DNA from 3 places in the Streptomyces sp. NPDC088747 genome. Region 2 is predicted to be linked to each of the others. Evidence: riboswitches for the same ligand, from Rfam matches in the RefSeq annotation. Region 2 holds a riboswitch; each other region holds the start of a gene.
The links. Region 2 has a riboswitch for cobalamin ahead of ACIP79_RS03970 (ABC transporter substrate-binding protein). Riboswitches for the same ligand answer to the same signal wherever they lie in the genome.

Region 1 (5,814 bases), on a different contig from region 2:
CAGGTCCAACTGCTCCTCGCGCAGTGCCGCGAACGACGTGTCGGCGGCCGGTACGAAACGACGGCCCGCGGCGGCCGCCACCTCGCGCAGGAAGGCGCGCCGGAACCCGTCCGACTCCAGCGAGCCGTGCCAGTGCGTGCCCCACACCTCGCCGACCCGGCAGCCGTCCAGAAAGGGGGTGCCGCCGGTGACCTCGGCGACGCCGTGATGGATCTCGTATCCCTCGACGGGTTCGCCGAGCGCCTCGCCCACGGGCCGCGCGAGCGTCTTCTCCCGCGCGAACCGCACCCGCACGGGCAGCAGTCCGAGCCCGTCGACGTGCCCGGCCCGTGACTCGACCTCGTCCTCGATGTGCTCGCCGAGGAGCTGGTAGCCGCCGCAGACGCCGAGCACCGGCCGCCCCTCGGCGGCCCGGCGCGCGATCGCGTCCGCGAGGCCGCGTTCCCGCAGCCACTGGAGCGCCTTCACCGTCCCCCGGGTGCCGGGGACGATGACGAGGTCCGCGTCGGTCAGTTCCTCCGCCCGGTCCACGAACCGCACGACGACACCGGGTTCGGCGGCCAGCGCGTCCACGTCCGTGAAGTTGGACATGAGCGGGACGGCGCAGACGGCGACGCGCAGCACGTCCTCGCCGGCCGGCGCCGTGACCACGGACTCCCGGACCGCGCCCCTGAGGGAGACCCGCAGTCCGTCCTCCTCGTCGATGCCGAGGCCGTGCCGGAAGGGCAGCACACCGTAACTGGGCCGCCCGGTGAGGCCGTTGAGCATGTCGAGGCCAGGCTCCAGCAGGGAGACATCGCCGCGGAACTTGTTCACCAGGAACCCGGCGACGAGTTCCTGGTCCTCGCGGGAGAGCAGCGCGACGGTCCCGAAGAAGGACGCGAACACGCCGCCGCGGTCGATGTCGCCGACGACGAGCACGGGCAGCCGCGCGTTGCGCGCGATCCCCATGTTCACGATGTCGGTCCGCCGCAGATTGATCTCGGCGGGACTGCCCGCCCCCTCACAGATCACCGCGTCATACGTGCCCCGCAATTCGGCGAGACACTCCAGCACCGTCCCGAGCAGAGCCTCCTGCCGGCCGCCGTGGTACCCGCGGGCGCTCATCTCGCCCACCGGCCTGCCCATCAGCACGACCTGACTGCTCCGGTCGCCGCCCGGCTTGAGCAGCACGGGGTTCATCAGCGCGGTGGGCTCCACCCGGGCGGCCTGCGCCTGCATGGCCTGCGCCCGCCCGATCTCGGCGCCCTCCCGCGTCACGAACGAGTTCAGTGACATGTTCTGCGCCTTGAAGGGCGCGACCTTGACGCCCTGGCGCACCAGCCAGCGGCAGATCCCGGCGGTCACGACGCTCTTGCCCGCGTCGGAGGTGGTACCGGCGATCAGCAGTCCGCCGCTCATGAGTTGCCTCCCCGTCGCCTCAGCAGCACTCCCGCGGCACACACGCCGAACGCGAGCCAACTCACCCGCCGGGACAGCCGTACGGCCCGCTCGATGTCGCCGACCGCGACGGCCCGGCCCGCCCCGTTCAGGACCGGCCGGTGCTCGACCCTTCCCCCGTACGCGAGGGTTCCGCCGAGCCGCACGCCGAGCGACCCCGCGAACGAGGCCTCCACCGGGCCGGCGTTGGGGCTCGGGTGCCGGTCCGCGTCGGCGCGCCAGGCACGCAGGGCGCCGCGCGGATCGCTTCCGGCGGCGGCCGCGAGGAGCGCGGTGAGCCGCGCTCCGGGCCAGCCCGCGAGGTCGTCGAGCCGCGCGGACGCCCAGCCGTAGCGCCGGTATCTGGTGGACCTGTGCCCGACCATCGCGTCCAGGGTGTTGACGGCCCGGAACCCGACAAGACCGGGCACGCCGGCCACCGCACCCCACACCAGAGCCCCCACCACGGCGTCGGAGGTGTTCTCGGCGACCGACTCGACGACCGCCCGCGCGATCCCGTCGGCGTCGAGCGCCTGCGGATCCCGGCCGCACAGATGCGGCAGCCGCTCCCTGGCCACCTCGACGTCACCGGCCGCGAGCGCGCCGCCGATCGCCCGCGCCTCCCGGCCGAGGGAGGTTCCGCCGACGACGGCCCAAGTGGCGGCCGCGGTCAGCGTGATGGAGGCGGTACGGGATTGGCGTACGGAACGGGCGGCGAGCGCCGCGAGCCCGGCGGCACCGCCGGCGCACACGGCCGTGTGCAGCGCGCCCCAGCCGCGGTGGTCCCGCCAGAGCACCCGCTCCACGGCACCCGCGGCCCGCCCGAAAGCGGCGACCGGATGCCCCCGGCGGGGATCGCCGAGCAGCAGGTCACCGAGTAGGCCGGCGGCGGCGCCGTACGCGAAGACGCGATCGGCACGCATGGGTTCAGCCGACCGTCAGGTCGGGCACAGCCGTCTTTCGCAGGTCAAATGGGCAGCCGCGCATGGCGATATGTCCTCACTCAGGGTGTCCGCGCCCTGGTTAGAAGAGACCGGCGGTGAGAGTTCCTGGCTTCCGGGGACTTCACTCCCCGGTGACAGTGGCGGGACCGCGCCGGATTCACACCGGCTTCCTCTCTTGCCGCCGTACTTGGCCCCGGCAGTCCACCACGGCGTTGGAAGACCCGTCAACTTGCCGTTGACCTGCGACGGAGGAGTGTGCTGAGGCCCACACGGGGCCGACCAAGATCACGCCGCTCTCGTGGCCGGGCGCGGGGAAACACACGTATGGGGCGCACCGGGAAGTGCGCCCCATACGTGACTCTTCGCTGTGACGGGCCGTCAGGCCACGATCAGATAGATCCCGTACGCCACCGCCGCCGCGCACGCCGCGAAGCAGGCGTACGCGCCGGTGACCGCGAGGGCGGCGCTGCCGCCCGTGGCCGTCGCGGACTCGCGCTTGGAGAGGCCGACGATGCCCAGGGTGAAGAGGCCCACCAGTGCCACGGTGGCCACCAGGCTGACTCCGAACACGGAGCCGAGTGCTGCCCAGTCGATGTGCATGCTGTTCGTTCCTTAGACCGTGGCCGGAGCGGTGGGCTCCGCGTCCGGGGACGGGATGGTGGCCTTGAGGTCGGCGGGGAGCGGGCCCGCGGGAGGCGGGGAGACCGCGGCGACCGCCGCCGTGACGACGCCCGGGGTCTCGGCGCCGAACTCGTTGACGTTGTCGATGGTCACCGGGCGACGGCGCGACAGGTTCCAGATGATCCCCGCGCCGGCCACCAGGAGCGCACCCGTCAGGGCGACGCCCCAGGTGCCCTGCTTGGTGAGGAACTCCGCACCGGCGCCGACCAGGCCCGCCGCCGGGAGTGTGAGGCCCCAGGCGATGAACATGCGGGTCGCGGTCGACCAGCGGACGACACCGCCCTTGCGGCCGAGGCCCGAACCCATCACCGCGCCGGAGCACGACTGCGTGGTGGAGAGCGAGAAGCCCAGGTGGGAGGAGGCCAGGATGACCGTGGCGGCGCTGGTCTGGGCGGCGAAGCCCTGCGGCGGCGCGAGGTCGGTGAGGCCCTTGCCCATCGTGCGGATGATGCGCCAGCCGCCCAGGTAGGTGCCGAGCGCGATGGCCATACCGGCCGAGACGATGACCCAGGTCGGCGGGTTCGAGTCCGGCGCGATCACGCCGCCGGTGACCAGCGCGAGGGTGATGATGCCCATCGTCTTCTGCGCGTCGTTCGTGCCGTGGGCCAGCGAGACCAGGCCCGCCGAGGCGATCTGGCCGGCGCGGTAGCCCTTGGCCGTAGCCTTCTCGTCGGCGCGGCGGCCGATCCGGTACGTCAGCCGGGTGGCCAGCGTCGCGGCGATTCCGGCCACCACGGGCGCGGCGATCGCGGGAAGCAGCACCTTGGTGACCACGGTCGAGCCGTTCACCGACGACCAGCCGGCCGACATGACCGCGGCGCCGATGAGGCCGCCGAAGAGCGCGTGGGAGGAACTGGAGGGCAGGCCCAGAAGCCAGGTCAGCAGATTCCAGAGGATGGCGCCGACGAGCGCCGCGAAGATCACTTCGGTGCGGATGCCCTCTTCGTTGATGATGCCGCCGGAGATCGTCTTGGCGACCTCCACGGAGAGGAACGCCCCGACGAGATTCAGCACGGCGGACATGGCCACCGCCGTCTTCGGTCTCAGGGCACCGGTCGAAATGGTCGTCGCCATCGCATTGGCGGTGTCGTGGAAACCGTTCGTGAAATCGAACACGAGAGCGGTAACGATCACGATTCCGAGGAGGAGCGTGATGTGTTCCATTAACCCAGACTTCTATTGGACGTCAGTGGCAGGTGGACCGTAGGCAACCTGAATGAACGGAAGATGAACTAGGGGGGCATTGAAAGTGTCGCATGCGTCGCGCTATCCCTTTGATGGTGTGAAGGGGGCGGCTCGGTGCCGATCCGGCACGGGTCCGACACCTGTCCCGACGCCTCGAACACAGGCGGAACAAGGGGTTCCGCTACTCGCGCGGCCCCCGCGCGAACTCCTTGAGCCGAGCCATGGATCCGTTGAAGAGATTCTGGTCACCCGGCAGGCTGCCGCTGTTGTCGTACTGCCAGAAGGTCCAGAAGGACCAGCCTGCGGGCAGGGTGCCCGCGGTCGTCGAGTCGTAGCGCGCGACCCACAGGGGGTGGTTCCCGAAGGCCATGCTGCCGCCGGTGCAGGTGTTCCACCAGTGGGTGGTCGTGTAGATCACCGGCAGGCGCCCTGTCCTGCGCCGCACCTCGTCGCTGAACGCCTTGATCCAGCTCGCCATCCCGGCCCTGGTCAGGCCGTAGCACTTGTTCCTGCCGTACGGGTTGTACTCGATGTCGAGCGCGGGCGGCAGCGTCCGGCCGTCCGCGCGCCAGGCGCCTCCGTTGCGTACGAAGTGCGCGGCCTGGGCGGTGCCGGACGACCTGTCCGGCAGCGCGAAGTGGTAGGCGCCGTGCAGGATGCCGGCCTCCCGCGCCCCGCCGTACTGCTGGTCGAAGTACGGATTGCGGTACGTGTGGGACTCGGTCGCCTTGACGTAGACGAACTGTGCGCCCTTCGTCCTGGCGCTCGGCCAGTCGACGTTCTTCTGGTGCGAGGAGACGTCGTGCCCCTTGGGTTTGCCGACGGCGGAGGCCGGAGCCTCGAAGAGAGCTGTCCCGCCCACGGTGAGAGCGGTGACGGCGGCCGCGACGACGCGGGCGCGGTGGCGGGACGGACGGTGGTCACGGGCCACATTTCCCCCGTAATGGCGACGTGCACGGCAAATGCCCCCGAGGCTACTGGAAGATCACCAATACCTCGACGAGCCCTGGCGAAACGCTCAAAACCGATCGCTGGGTGCCCATTTGTGGTCTTACGGACACCCGGATCCCGCACCGAAGGCCCTCGCCCTCCTCGTGCCGAGGCCGACGCCTGGCAGGATCGCCGCATGGCTGAGCAGCGGCGGGACGCACGGGACGCACGGGGCGATCGGAGCGATCGAGGCGGGCGGGAGGGTGCGCAGGCGGCGCGTGAGCACGCGCCCGACGCGCGGGGCGCGGAGGAGCGGGCGTGGGACGAACTCGTCGCGACAGCCCGCCGCACGGTCGCCGACGGGCTGGTCGTGGGCACCTCGGGCAACGTCTCCGTACGCGTCGGGGACACCGTCCTGGTCACACCGACGGGAGTCCCCTACGACAGGCTCACGCCCGGCGACGCGGTGGCCGTCGACCTCGACGGCAGGCAGGTACGGGGTTCGCTCCTGCCGACGAGCGAACTGCCCATGCACCTCGCCGTCTACCGCGCCACCGACGCGCGCGCCGTCGTCCACACCCACGCGCCGCACGCGACGGCCGTCTCGACACTCGTCCCCGAACTCCCCCTGATCCACTACATGGCGGGCGACCTC
Region 2 (5,814 bases):
CCAGGTGGCGACCGCCGTCCGCCAGCGTGCGAGGGTCTCGCGGGCGCCGTCGAGGTCGGCGGCGTCGAGGTCGACGGGTTCGTGGCGCGGGGTCGCGAGCAGGAGCAGACGCAGCAGTGCCGGATCGGCCGTGCCGGTGACCGGGGCGACCTCGACCCGGATGCCCTCCGTGACGGTGTCGCCCGGCGCGAGGACGTGGAGGGCCGGTCCCGGGCCCGCCGTCCCCGCGTCGGCGCGGCGGATGCCGAGCGCGTCGGCGCGCGCCCGCAGGTCGGCGGGTGGGTCGGCCGCGGTGAGGGCGGGGGTCCCGCCGAGTTCCAGGGCCCGGGCCAGGACGTCGGCGACCAGCAGCACCCGCAGTGCGGAGGTGTCGGCCCCCGCCGGATGGGCCTGGACGCGGACCGGGCCGCGTCGGGCGCGGACGGCGTCGGTGGACTCGCCTGTTCGGACATCGGTGATACGCAGCACGGGGTGAGCGTAGGCGGGTGGGCGGCCGGGCGCAGGGTGGTGGGCCCGATCCGGACAGCACCGGGGCATCCGGCGGCGCGCAACACCTTCAACCGACCGTCCCCAAGTACCGCACGTGCGGCCGTCCTTCGGGCCCGGAGCCGGTCACGGCGGCCCGCACCCCGTACACCTCGGCGATCAGCTCCTCGGTGAGTACCTCGCGCGGGTCGCCGCACGCCACGACGCGGCCCTCGCGCAGGACGACGAGCCGGTCGCAGTACATCGCGGCGAGGTTGAGGTCGTGCAGGGCGACCACGGTGGTGACCGGGAGGCCGGTGATCAGGGTGAGCAGGTCGAGTTGGTGCTGGATGTCGAGGTGGTTGGTCGGCTCGTCCAGGAGGAGTTCGCGCGGTTCCTGGGCCAGCGCGCGGGCTATCTGCACCCGCTGGCGTTCGCCGCCCGACAGGGTGTGCCAGGACTGGTGGGCGCGATCGGCCAGCCCCGTACGTTCCAGGGCCGCGCGCACGGCGGCCTCGTCGTCCGCCGAGGCGGGGGTCCAGGCGCGGCGGTGCGGGGTGCGGCCGAGCCGTACGACGTCGAGGACCGTCAACTCGACCTGGGTGTCGCTCTGTTGCTCGACCACAGCCACGCGTTGGGCGAGGTCCCGGCGGTGCAGTCCGGCGAGGGGTTCGCCGTCGAGGGTGACGACGCCCGAGGCCGGGGTGAGCACGCCGGAGAGCAGGCGCAGGAGGGTGGACTTGCCGGAGCCGTTGGGGCCGAGGAGTCCGACGGTGGATCCGGGCTCCGGGGTCAGGCTGACGCCGTCGAGGATGAGCCGGCCGCCGGCCGCGCGGGTGACGCGGTCGGCGCACAGTCCCTCGTGGCCCTGCCGCCCGTCGGCCGTCACGTCACCGGTGATGGCCTCGGCGGTCGTCTCGTTGCCGGGCATGCCTTCGCCGGTCGTCTCATTGCCGGGCATGCCCTCGCCGGGCGTCCCGGTCTGCCCTTTAACGGCCGTCCCAGGCGTCCCTTTGCCGGTCGTCTGGCTGCCGGTCGTCCCTCTGCCGGTCATCCGGCCGCCCTCCCCGAGGTGGTCTTCGACCGGTAGAGCACCAGCACGAACACCGGTACGCCGATGAGCGAGGTCACGACGCCCACCGGCACCTCCTGCGGGTCGAGAACGGTACGGGCGAGTGTGTCCACCCACACCAGGAACACCGCTCCGGCGAGCGCGGACACCGGCAGCAGCCGGGCGTGGCCCGGTCCCACCAGCGCGCGGGCCGCGTGCGGCAGGACCAGGCCGACGAAGCCGATCGCGCCCGAGGAGCTGACCAGCGCGGCGGTGAGCAGCGCCGTGACGCTCAGCAGCACCAGCCGGGTGCGCGCGACGGAGACCCCGAGGGAGGCCGCCGCGTCCTGCCCGAAGGCGAAGGCGTCGAGCGTCCGGGCGTACCCCAGACAGACCACGAGCGCGAGGACGAGAACCCCGAAGCCGACCCACACGTCCGTCCAGTCGGCGCCGCTGAGCGAGCCGAGCAGCCAGAACAGCACGCCGCGGGTCGTCTCGGCGTCGGCCGCCGTCATCACGACGAAGGAGGTGAGCGCGGAGAAGAGCTGCATGGCGGCGACGCCCGCGAGGACCACGCGGTCGGTCGTGCCGCCGAGCGTGTGGCTGAGCAGGAGTACGAGCGCGAAGGACAGGACGGCGCCCACGAAGGCGCCGGCGGACACCGACACGACGCCGCCGCCGACTCCCAGCACGACCACGGCGACCGCGCCAGTCGACGCCCCGGAGGACACCCCCAGCACGAACGGATCGGCGAGCGGATTGCGCAGCAGCGACTGCATCACCACGCCGCAGACGGCGAGTCCGGCCCCGCAGACGGCGGCGAGCAGCGTGCGCGGCAGCCTGAGCTGCCACACGATCCCGTCCCTGATCGGTGAGAGCCCCGTACTCCCCCAGCCGAGATGGGCTCCGACCGTCGCCCAGACGTCGCCGACCCGTATCTCGGCGGGCCCGATGGTGATCGCGACGGCGACGGAGACGCAGAGCGCGGCGGCTCCGGCGGTCCCGAGCAGCAGTCCTCTGACGCTCACCCGGCGAGCCCGAACTCCCGCAGGCCCGCGGCGACCTGTTCCACGCCCTCGACGGTGCGGATGGTCGGGTTCATGGCCTGTCCGCTGAGCAGGACGTACCGCTTGTGCCTGACGGCGGACATGTTCCTGGTGACCGGGTCGGACTCCAGGAACTCGATCTTCTTCGCGGCGGACTCGGCGGTCTGCGACTTGCGCGTCAGATCGCCGATCACGAGGACGTCGGGGTCACGGTCGGCGACGGTCTCCCAGTTGATCTGGGGCCATTCGTCGTGGGTGTCGTCGAAGACGTTGTGCGCGCCGAGGGTGCGGGTGATGGCGCCGGGGGCGCCGCAACAGCCCGCCATGTAGGGCGACTCGGCGTTGGCGAACCAGTACAGGAGGGTGACGTCGGAGGCGTCGATCCCGGCCGTGGCGGTCTTCACCCGCTTCTTGAGCGAGGTGACGAGCTTCTCACCGCGCTCTCGCACCCCGAACACCCGGGCGAGGTCGCGCACTTCGCCGTAGACGGTGTCCATCGTGAGCGGCTGTTTCCGTGAGCCGTCCCCGTCACCGGAGTTGTCCTTGCCGGCGCAGTCGGAGGGCGAGACGTACGTCGGTACGCCGAGCTTCTCGAACTGCTCGCGTGTCGCCACCCCGCCCTTGCCGAGCGTGGAGACGAAGGAGGCGGCGACGAAGTCGGGTTCGGCGTCCAGGACGCGTTCGAAGGAGGGGTTGTTGTCGGAGATCCGCTCGACCTCGGCGTTCTGCTTCTCCAGCCCCTTCAGCACGGGGTCGGTCCAGGTGGCGGTCCCCACCATCCGGTCGGCGAGTCCGAGCGAGAGCATGATCTCGGTGGTCCCCTGGTTGAGGGAGACCGCGCGCCGCGGCGGCGCGTCGACGCGTACCGCCTGCCCGCAGTTGTCGAGGGTGACGGCGGAACCGGCTTCCGTCGTGGCGGACGAACCGGATCCGCAGCCGGTCAGGAGCAGCGCCCCCGAGGACAGCAGGGCGGCATGGCGGGCAAGGCGTGCGAAAGGCACGGAAGGCGATCCCTTGGCGTCGAGGGCTCAAGCGCGGAGCCCGGTCGTACGGAGTTCCCCCGCGCTCTGAGGACCGCGGAGGCCGCCAGCAGGTCTTCGGACTCGGGATCACCCGGACGAGGCGCCTTCCCGGACCTCACGCGGTCCAGTGGCCGATGCCCCGCCCGTCACCCTCACCGCTGCGCGTCAGTTCCGGATTCGCACCGGATTCCCTGACCCACGTACATGGGTTCGACTGGCCTCGGCAAGCTATCACGGGGCGCGAAGCCGACGACCGGGCGGCCTCGACCTCTGCCTTTTCCCGGACCCGGCCACGCACTCCACCGCCGCCGAGTCGCACTCGACGGCGGTGGTAGTGGTGGTCGGTCCGGCATCGGTGGTGGGTCCGACGGCGGTGGTCGGTCCGACGGCGGTGGTCGGTTCGACGGCGGTGAGGGGTTCGACGCGGGTGATCGGGCCGACCACGGTGATCGGTTCGACGCCCGTGATCGACCCGACGCCGGTGGTCGGTTCGACGCCGGTGATCGGTTCGACGCCGGTGATCGGTTCGACGCCCGTGATCGACCCGACGCCGGTGGTCGGTTCGACGCCGGTGATCGGTTCGACGCCCGTGATCGGTTCGACGCCCGTGATCGGTTCGACGCCCGTGCTCGACCCGACACCCGTAGTCGGGCCGACGGCTCCCGAGGTTCGCCGTGCCGTCGGCCCGTCCGGCGGTGAAGGTGTTGTCAGCCGGTAGCCACCCTTTCCGGGTCGTCCGCGGTGGTGCCGACGCGCAGCCACCGGTATCCGTAGGCGGGGAGTTCGACGGGGAGCAGACCGTCGTCGGGCACCGTCAGTCCGGCGTGGCCGTCGTCGAGGAGATCCGTCAGCTTGCCGCCGGGGCCCGCCTCGGGCAGCCGCAGCCGTGCGGTGACCTGCCTTCCCGAGAAGTTGTGCAGGGCCAGCACCGCCCCGTCGCCGGTGCGGCTGACGTGGGCCAGCACGGAGCGCTCCCCCGTGTCCGCCAAGTGGTATTCGCCCCAAGCCAGTTCGGGCGCCTCCCGGTAGCGCTCGACGAACAGCCGGATGCGGCTCAGCAGCGAAGCGGGATCGCGGCTCTGCTCGTACACGTTGACCTTCCGGGGCCCGAACGCCCCTTCAACCATCGGGTTGGGGAAGGCCGTCGGATCGGCGGTGGAGAACCCCGCGCCCTCCTCCGGGGTCCACTGCATGGGCGTACGTACGGCCTGCCTGCCCTCGGCGGCCAGGTTCTCGCCCATGCCGATCTCCTCGCCGTAGAACAGCACGGGGGTGCCCGGCAGGGTGAAGAGCAGGCTGTAGGCGAGCTCGACGCGGCGCCGGTCGCCGCCGACCATCGGGGGCAGCCTGCGGCGCAGCCCACGGTCGTACAGCTGCATCTCCTTGTCCGGTCCGAAGGACGCGAAGACCTCGGCGCGTTCGTCCTCGCTCAGTTTGTCGAGGGTGAGTTCGTCGTGGTTGCGCACGAAGGTGGCCCAGTGGGCGTCCCGGGGAGCGGCCGGGCGCTCCCGCAGCGCGGCGGCCAGCGGTCCCGCGTCCTCGCGCGCCATCGACAGGTACATCTGCTGCATTCCGACGAAGTCGAAGCACATGGTGAGCTCGTCACCGCGGTCCGAGCCGGGGTCGCCGAAGAAGCGGGCGAGGTCTCCGTAGGGCAGGTTGACCTCGCCGAGCAGCACCGACTCGCCGTTGCGGCGGCCCAGGAAGGCACGCAGGTCGGCGAGGTAGTCGTGCGGGTCCGGCAGACCGCCGGCGTCGTCCTGCCCGTCCGTCTCCAGCAGGAAGGGCACGGCGTCGACCCGGAAACCCGACAGCCCGAGCTCCGTCCAGAAGCCCATGACGCGGGCTATCTCGTCGCGCACCTCCGGGTTGGCGACGTTCAGGTCGGGCTGCTGCTTGTAGAACCGGTGCAGGTAGTACTGGCCGCTGCCCTCGTCGTACTCCCACAGGCTGTCCTCCACGTCGGGGAAGACCACGCCCTCGGGACCGTCCTTGGGGGGCTCGTCCTGCCAGACGTACCAGTCGCGGTAGGTGGAGTCCCGGCTGGAGCGGGCGTCGCGGAACCAGGGGTGTTCCTCGGAGGTGTGGTTGACGACGAGGTCGGCGATCACGCGGATGCCGCGGTCCTTGGCGGTGCGGACGAACTCGGTGAAGTCGCCGAGGGTGCCGAGGCGGGGGTCGACACCGTAGAAGTCGGTGATGTCGTATCCGTCGTCGCGTTCGCGCGTCG
Region 3 (5,814 bases), on a different contig from region 2:
GGCTCAACGCCCGCATCGCCCGCTACCCCAAGCCGTACGTCGCCGTGATGGACGGCATCGTGATGGGCGGCGGCGTCGGCGTCTCCGCGCACGCCGGGGTCCGGATCGTCACCGAGCGCTCGCGGGTCGCCATGCCGGAGACCGGCATCGGCTTCGTGCCGGACGTCGGCGGCACCCGCCTGCTGTCCCGCGCGCCGGGTGAACTCGGCACCCATCTGGCGCTGACCGGAGCCGTCGTGGGCGCCGCCGACGCCCAACTCTGCGGCCTCGCCGACCACTTCGTACCGTCCGAGTCCCTGCCGAAGCTGACGGCGGAACTCGCCCACGCGCCGGTACGGGAGGTCCTGGACCGGTACGCACGTCAGGCGCCGCCCGGTGAACTCGCCGCGTGGCGGCCCTGGATCGACTCCTGCTACGCCGCCGACACCGTCGAGGAGATCGTCGACCGGCTGCTCGCCGACGGTGACCGGGCGGCCAAGGAAGCCGCCGGGACACTGCTCGCGAAGTCGCCCACCGCCCTCAAGGTCACCCTGGCCGCCCTGCGGCGCGCCCGGCACCTCGGTTCGCTGGAGCAGACCCTCGACCAGGAGTACCGCGTCTCCTGCGCGGCCCTCACCGCACCCGACCTGGTGGAGGGCATCCGCGCCCAGGTCATCGACAAGGACCGGGACCCCCGCTGGTCACCGGCCACGCTCGGCGAGGTCACCGACGCGGACGTCGCCCGCTTCTTCGTCCCGCTCGGCGCGCGCGAACTCGGGCTCGGCGGAACCGAGTTCGCGCCGTAGACGCCCTGGTGGGCCTTCCGGCCGAAGGCCGCCCGGCGGAGTGTGCCGGGTCACCGGGCCCGGGAGTGATGGATCACGCCAGGTGGCGCGGTCTTGGCCATGTACCCGCCAGGCGGTACCGTCGGTGCGATATCGACGACGGCAGAACGGAAGCCGGTGGGAACCCGGCACGGTCGCGCCACTGTGAGCCACCCCTTATGCGAGAGGGGGGCAAGTCAGACCCGTAGCCGTCGTCCAGTGCACCACCGAGATGGGACGCGAACTCCCGAGGAGGCCCTGCCATGGCGCAGCATGTCGCCCAGCCGACACCCACCACTCCCGTCGTACCGGCCAAACTGCCGCTCAGGGACATCGCTCCCTGGGCCGTGTTCTTCGGCGTCCTGATGCTGGTCCTGCTGTACTTCGTCGGCGCCGAACAGGGCGCCACCTCCGTCGTCTCCGGCGAGGGAGTCCATGAATGGGTGCACGACGCCCGCCACCTTCTCGGCTTCCCCTGCCACTGACGAAGGACGCGGCGCACCCCATGAACTCCGCAACGGTAAGAAACCTCCTCGTGCGGGGCATGCTCGCCGGCCTCGGCGCCGGCGTGCTCGCCCTGATCGTCGCCTACTTCCTCGGTGAGCCGAGCGTCGACAGCGCGATCGGCTTCGAGGAGTCGCACGCCGCGGGCCACGTGCACGAGGTCGAACTCGTCTCCCGCAGCCTCCAGTCCACCGCCGGTCTGGCCACCGGCGTCCTGATCTACGGCGTCGCCTTCGGCGGCATCGCGGCACTCGCCTTCTGCTTCGCGCTCGGCCGCGTGGGCCGCTTCAGCCCGCGGGCGACCGCGCTGCTGCTGTCCGGCTGCGCGCTGCTCACCGTCTACGTCGTGCCGTTCCTGAAGTACCCGGCCAATCCGCCGGCGGTCGGCGACCACGGCACCATCGCCAAGCGCACCACGCTGTACTTCCTGATGATGGTGCTCGGCGTCCTGTTGGCGGTCGCCGCCACCATCCTGGGCAAGCGGCTCGCGCCCAGACTGGGCACCTGGCACGCCACCGTCGCCGCGGTGGCCGCCTTCGCCCTCGTGATCGGGCTCGCGTACGCGTTCCTGCCCGCCATCAACGAGGTGCCCGCCGACTTCCCGGCCGCCGTGCTGTGGCGGTTCCGCGTCTCCGCGGTGGCCATGCAGATCACCCTGTGGGGCGGATTCGGCCTCGTCTTCGGCGAGTTGGCCGAGCGGCTGCTGAACCCCAGGCCGGCTACGGTCACCGCGGGCCGGCCTGTCGCCGCGCCCCACTAGACCCGATCCACGTCACGAGTGAGGGCCCCCGGACGTCTCCGGGGGCCCTCACTCGTGTTCGCGGTGCCGTCGGCCGGCGCCGCTCAGTTGTCCGGGTCGGGCTCCCGCTCGTCCAGCACCCGTCCCAGCCGCAGGTTCCAGCGGCCCGCGCGTCCGCTGAGCTCCGTCGCCGTCAGCGGTGGCACGTCCAGCCGCCAGAACGCCTCGGTGGGCAGGCCGAGCGCGTGGACGACGGCTGCCCGGACGACCTCCGGTTCGACCACGGCGAGCGTACGGCCGTCCGTGTCCGCCGCGGCGTCCAGCCACGCCCCGACCCGGGCGCACACATCCTGGACGGACTCCCCGCCGTGCGGCGCAGAGCCGGTGTCGGCGAGCCAGCGGCCCACCGCCTCCGGCTCGGCGGCGCCGACCTCGTCGAGCGTACGGCCACGCCAGCGGCCCGCGTCCAGAGCGGCCGGCCCCGGTGCTTCCTCGGCACGGAGACCGAGCGCCGCGGCCGTCTCGCGGCACCGCACGCTGGGCGAGGCGACGACCCGGACGGCCCTCGGCAGCGAGCCGGCCGCCGCGCGGGCGCGGGCCGCCCCCGCGTCGTCGATCGAGTCACCGTCGTCGAAGCGGGCCTGCCGCAACGCCCGGCTCGACGCGGGCGAGATGAAGATGACACGGCTGGTCACGTGAGGGCTCCTCCTGCTGATGTCACGGGGTCCTGATGTCACGGCCGGTCCCGTTGCCGCGGTCCTGACGTCACGGGTCCGGGTCTCCCACGGCCACGGCACGGACGTACACCGCTCGGGGGGAGGTCGGCGGAGGGGGCGGGACCGGTGCCGGGGGCGGACGTCGGGGATGAGCGCCGTGGACCGGGCGCGAACCTAGCATCCGCCGGGCTCAGCGGGTCCACCGGGTTCACGGGGTGCGCCGGGTTCACCAGGCCCGTCGGGTCCGTCGGGTCCGTCGGGTCCCCGGGTCCCCGGGTCTGCCGGGTCTGCCGGGTCCGTCGGGTCCCCGGGTCCCCGGGTCCGCCGGGTCCACCGCACCCGCCGGGTCCACCGGGTTCACGGGGGCCGCCGGGCTCACCGGGCCGAGCCCCCGCACCGTACGGATCAAGCGAGTTGGGACGCGGGCTCGGCGAACGTGGGACCGGCGAACGCGGGCTCGGCGAACGTGGGCCCGGCGAACGTGGGACCGGCGAACGCGGGCTCGGCGAACGTGGGCCCGGCGAACGTGAGACCGGCGAACGCGGGCTCGGCGAACGTGGGCCCGGCAGACGCGGGCCCGGCGAACGTGGGACCGGCGAGCGCGGGACCGGCGAACGTGGGCCCGGCAGACGCGGGACCGGCGAACGTGGGCCCGGCGAACGCGGGACCGACAGACGCCGGCCCGGCGAACGCGCGCCCGCCACCCCGTCGGTCCCGGCCCCGCGGAGTCCAGGTCACGTCGTCGGGCATCCGGTCCGCAGGAACCCGGCGACGGCCGAGCCCGCCGTGCGGTGCCAGGCGGGGCCGCGGCGGAGCATGGCGTGGTCGCCGCCCGGGATCAGGACGACGTCGGCCCGCGCGCCCGCCTCCTGGGCCCGGTGGACGAACGACACGGACGCCCGCGGGTCGGTCACCCGGTCCCGGTCCCCGTGCAGGGCGAGGAGGTCCTTGTCCCGCAGCTGGGTCACCGGTTCGCCGTCCGGAATCCAGGGCGCGAGGGCCAGCACGGCGCGGACCCGCGGCTCGGCGGCGGCGCGCAGGGCCGCCCGGCCGCCCATCGAGTGGCCCACCAGGACGACCGGGACGTCTCCGGCCAGCCGGTCGAGTTCCCTCAGCGCCTGCCGGGTGTCCCGCAAGGGGTCGGCCGCGCCGCCGTTCCAGCCACGCAGCCGGTAACGCACCTCGGCCAGCAGGACGGAGTCCTCCGGCACCGCTGCGGCGACCGCCCCCACGAAGGGCCGCATCCGCAGCGCCGCCAGGTGCCAGGGCCGCGACGGGGCCAGGCCGTCCGCCCTGCCGCCGTGCAGGAACAGCACGGCGGCCTTGGTCCCGTCGCGCGGGACCCGGCGCGGCACCAGAGTGCCCGCCGCCTCGGAGGCGGGATGCCGCTCGTGCCCTGCCATGCGTGCTCCTCGCGTACCGTCGGGTCGTGGTCACCGAGAACATCAGCTGTTCTCCGGTGATTCGTCGCCGAACGCCCGGCGGCTTGGTCGCGGCGGAGGACGATGCCGCCCACCCTCGGCCATACTGCCCGTGCCCTGCCCGTGCCATCCGGCGCCACCTGCGTTTTCATCGGCGCCGGGACCAATCCGTGGCCTCCTCAGGATCGGATTACGTCCGGAGATGTCCCAACCACGGAGGACCCCCGTGAAAGAAGCCGTGCACATCGGCAGAAATCCCTCGAGCGAACCGGACCTTCAGGAGCTGGTCGGCCAGGTCGCCCTGGGTGACGAAGGGGCGTTCGCGTCGGTCTACGACGCGGTGGTCAATCCGGTCCTCGGCGTCGTCCGCGCCGTCCTGCGCGACATGGCGCAGTCGGAGGAGGTGGCACAGGAGGTCCTGGTGGAGGTGTGGCGCACCGCCCCCCGGTACCGCCCCGACCGCGGCACCGTCATCAACTGGATCCTCACCCTGGCCCACCGCCGCGCCGTCGACCGGGTGCGCTCGGTGGAGGCCGCGGCGGCCCGGGACCACAAGGCGGCCCTCCTGGAGCACACCCCCGAGTACGACGAGGTGAGCGAGCAGGTGGAGGCACGGCTGGAACGGGAGCAGGTCCGCCGCTGTATGCGCACCCTGACCGACATCCAGCGCCAGTCCGTCCAGCTCGCGTACTACCGAGGGCTGACCTACCGACAAGTGGCGGAGGCCCTGGCGCTTCCGCTGGGCACCGTCAAGACGCGCCTGCGCGACGGGCTCATCCGGCTGCGCGACTGCCTGGGGGTGACCGCGTGATCACCATGGACCTGCACCGGCTGACCGGTGCCTACGCCCTGCACGCCCTGTCCGACGAGGAGCGCGAGGCCTTCGAGCGGCACCTCCCGGGCTGCGAGTCCTGCGCCCAGGAGACCGCCGAACTCTCCGCCACCGCCGCCCGCCTCGGTCTCGCCGTCTCCGTGACGCCGCGCCCGGCGCTGCGGGAACAGGTGCTGCACCGGATCACCAACGTCCGGCAGGAGACACCCGGCGGCCCGGCCGTCACCCGTTCCGGCCGATCGGGGCTGCGGGGCCGCGCACTGTCGCGCTGGGCGCTGGCCGCCTGTATCGCGGCGGCGGCCGCGTTCGGCGGTACCGCGGTGTGGCAGCACCAGCGTGCCGAGGACGCCATCGAGCAGGCCGACCGGGCCGAACAGGGCACCGACCGGATCGCCGCCGTACTGACCGCGCCGGACGCCAGGACCAAGGTCGCCGAACTGGCGGACGGGACCAGCGGAACCGTCGTGGTCTCCGAGAGCCGGGACCGGGCCGTGTTCGCCGTCTCCGGGATGGCGGCGCCGCCCAGCGGGAAGGTCTACCAGCTGTGGTTCGACGACGGAGGCACCATGCGCTCCGCCGGCCTGATGAACCCCGGCCGCACCGACCAGACCGTCCTGCTCGAAGGAGCTGTCGACGGCGCCTCGGGCATGGGCATCACGGTGGAACCTGCGGGCGGCTCGGACCAGCCCACATCCGCTCCGCTCGCCCTGATGGAGTTCCCCGCCTGAGGAGCCCGGGGTCCCGCCTCCTCAGACCCCGACCATCAGGGCTGAGGCGGGACCCCACGCGGAACCCCGAC

Region 1: it holds a riboswitch for cobalamin, as region 2 does, so the genes downstream of both, ACIP79_RS29665 (cobalamin biosynthesis protein) here and ACIP79_RS03970 (ABC transporter substrate-binding protein) in region 2, are expected to answer to the same signal.
Region 3: it holds a riboswitch for cobalamin, as region 2 does, so the genes downstream of both, ACIP79_RS08915 (CbtB-domain containing protein) here and ACIP79_RS03970 (ABC transporter substrate-binding protein) in region 2, are expected to answer to the same signal.

What each region holds. Positions count from the first base shown of each region.
Region 1 covers NZ_JBIVKZ010000014.1:220,048-225,861, forward strand. The annotation lists gene ACIP79_RS29660 (cobyric acid synthase) at 1-1,401, opposite strand, end outside; gene ACIP79_RS29665 (cobalamin biosynthesis protein) at 1,398-2,342, opposite strand; cobalamin riboswitch at 2,442-2,585, opposite strand; gene ACIP79_RS29670 (hypothetical protein) at 2,742-2,963, opposite strand; gene ACIP79_RS29675 (anion permease) at 2,976-4,208, opposite strand; gene ACIP79_RS29680 (lysozyme) at 4,411-5,160, opposite strand; gene ACIP79_RS29685 (class II aldolase/adducin family protein) at 5,356-5,814, shown strand, end outside.
Region 2 covers NZ_JBIVKZ010000001.1:798,737-804,550, forward strand. The annotation lists gene ACIP79_RS03955 (hypothetical protein) at 1-468, opposite strand, end outside; gene ACIP79_RS03960 (ABC transporter ATP-binding protein) at 557-1,426, opposite strand; gene ACIP79_RS03965 (FecCD family ABC transporter permease) at 1,516-2,544, opposite strand; gene ACIP79_RS03970 (ABC transporter substrate-binding protein) at 2,541-3,563, opposite strand; cobalamin riboswitch at 3,633-3,818, opposite strand; gene ACIP79_RS03975 (hypothetical protein) at 3,922-4,302, shown strand; gene ACIP79_RS03980 (alpha-amylase family protein) at 4,292-5,814, opposite strand, start outside.
Region 3 covers NZ_JBIVKZ010000003.1:118,291-124,104, reverse strand. The annotation lists gene ACIP79_RS08920 (enoyl-CoA hydratase/isomerase family protein) at 1-785, shown strand, start outside; cobalamin riboswitch at 882-1,032, shown strand; gene ACIP79_RS08915 (CbtB-domain containing protein) at 1,067-1,288, shown strand; gene ACIP79_RS08910 (CbtA family protein) at 1,309-2,067, shown strand; gene ACIP79_RS08905 (histidine phosphatase family protein) at 2,151-2,741, opposite strand; gene ACIP79_RS08900 (alpha/beta hydrolase) at 3,497-4,165, opposite strand; gene ACIP79_RS08895 (sigma-70 family RNA polymerase sigma factor) at 4,410-4,994, shown strand; gene ACIP79_RS08890 (anti-sigma factor domain-containing protein) at 4,991-5,743, shown strand.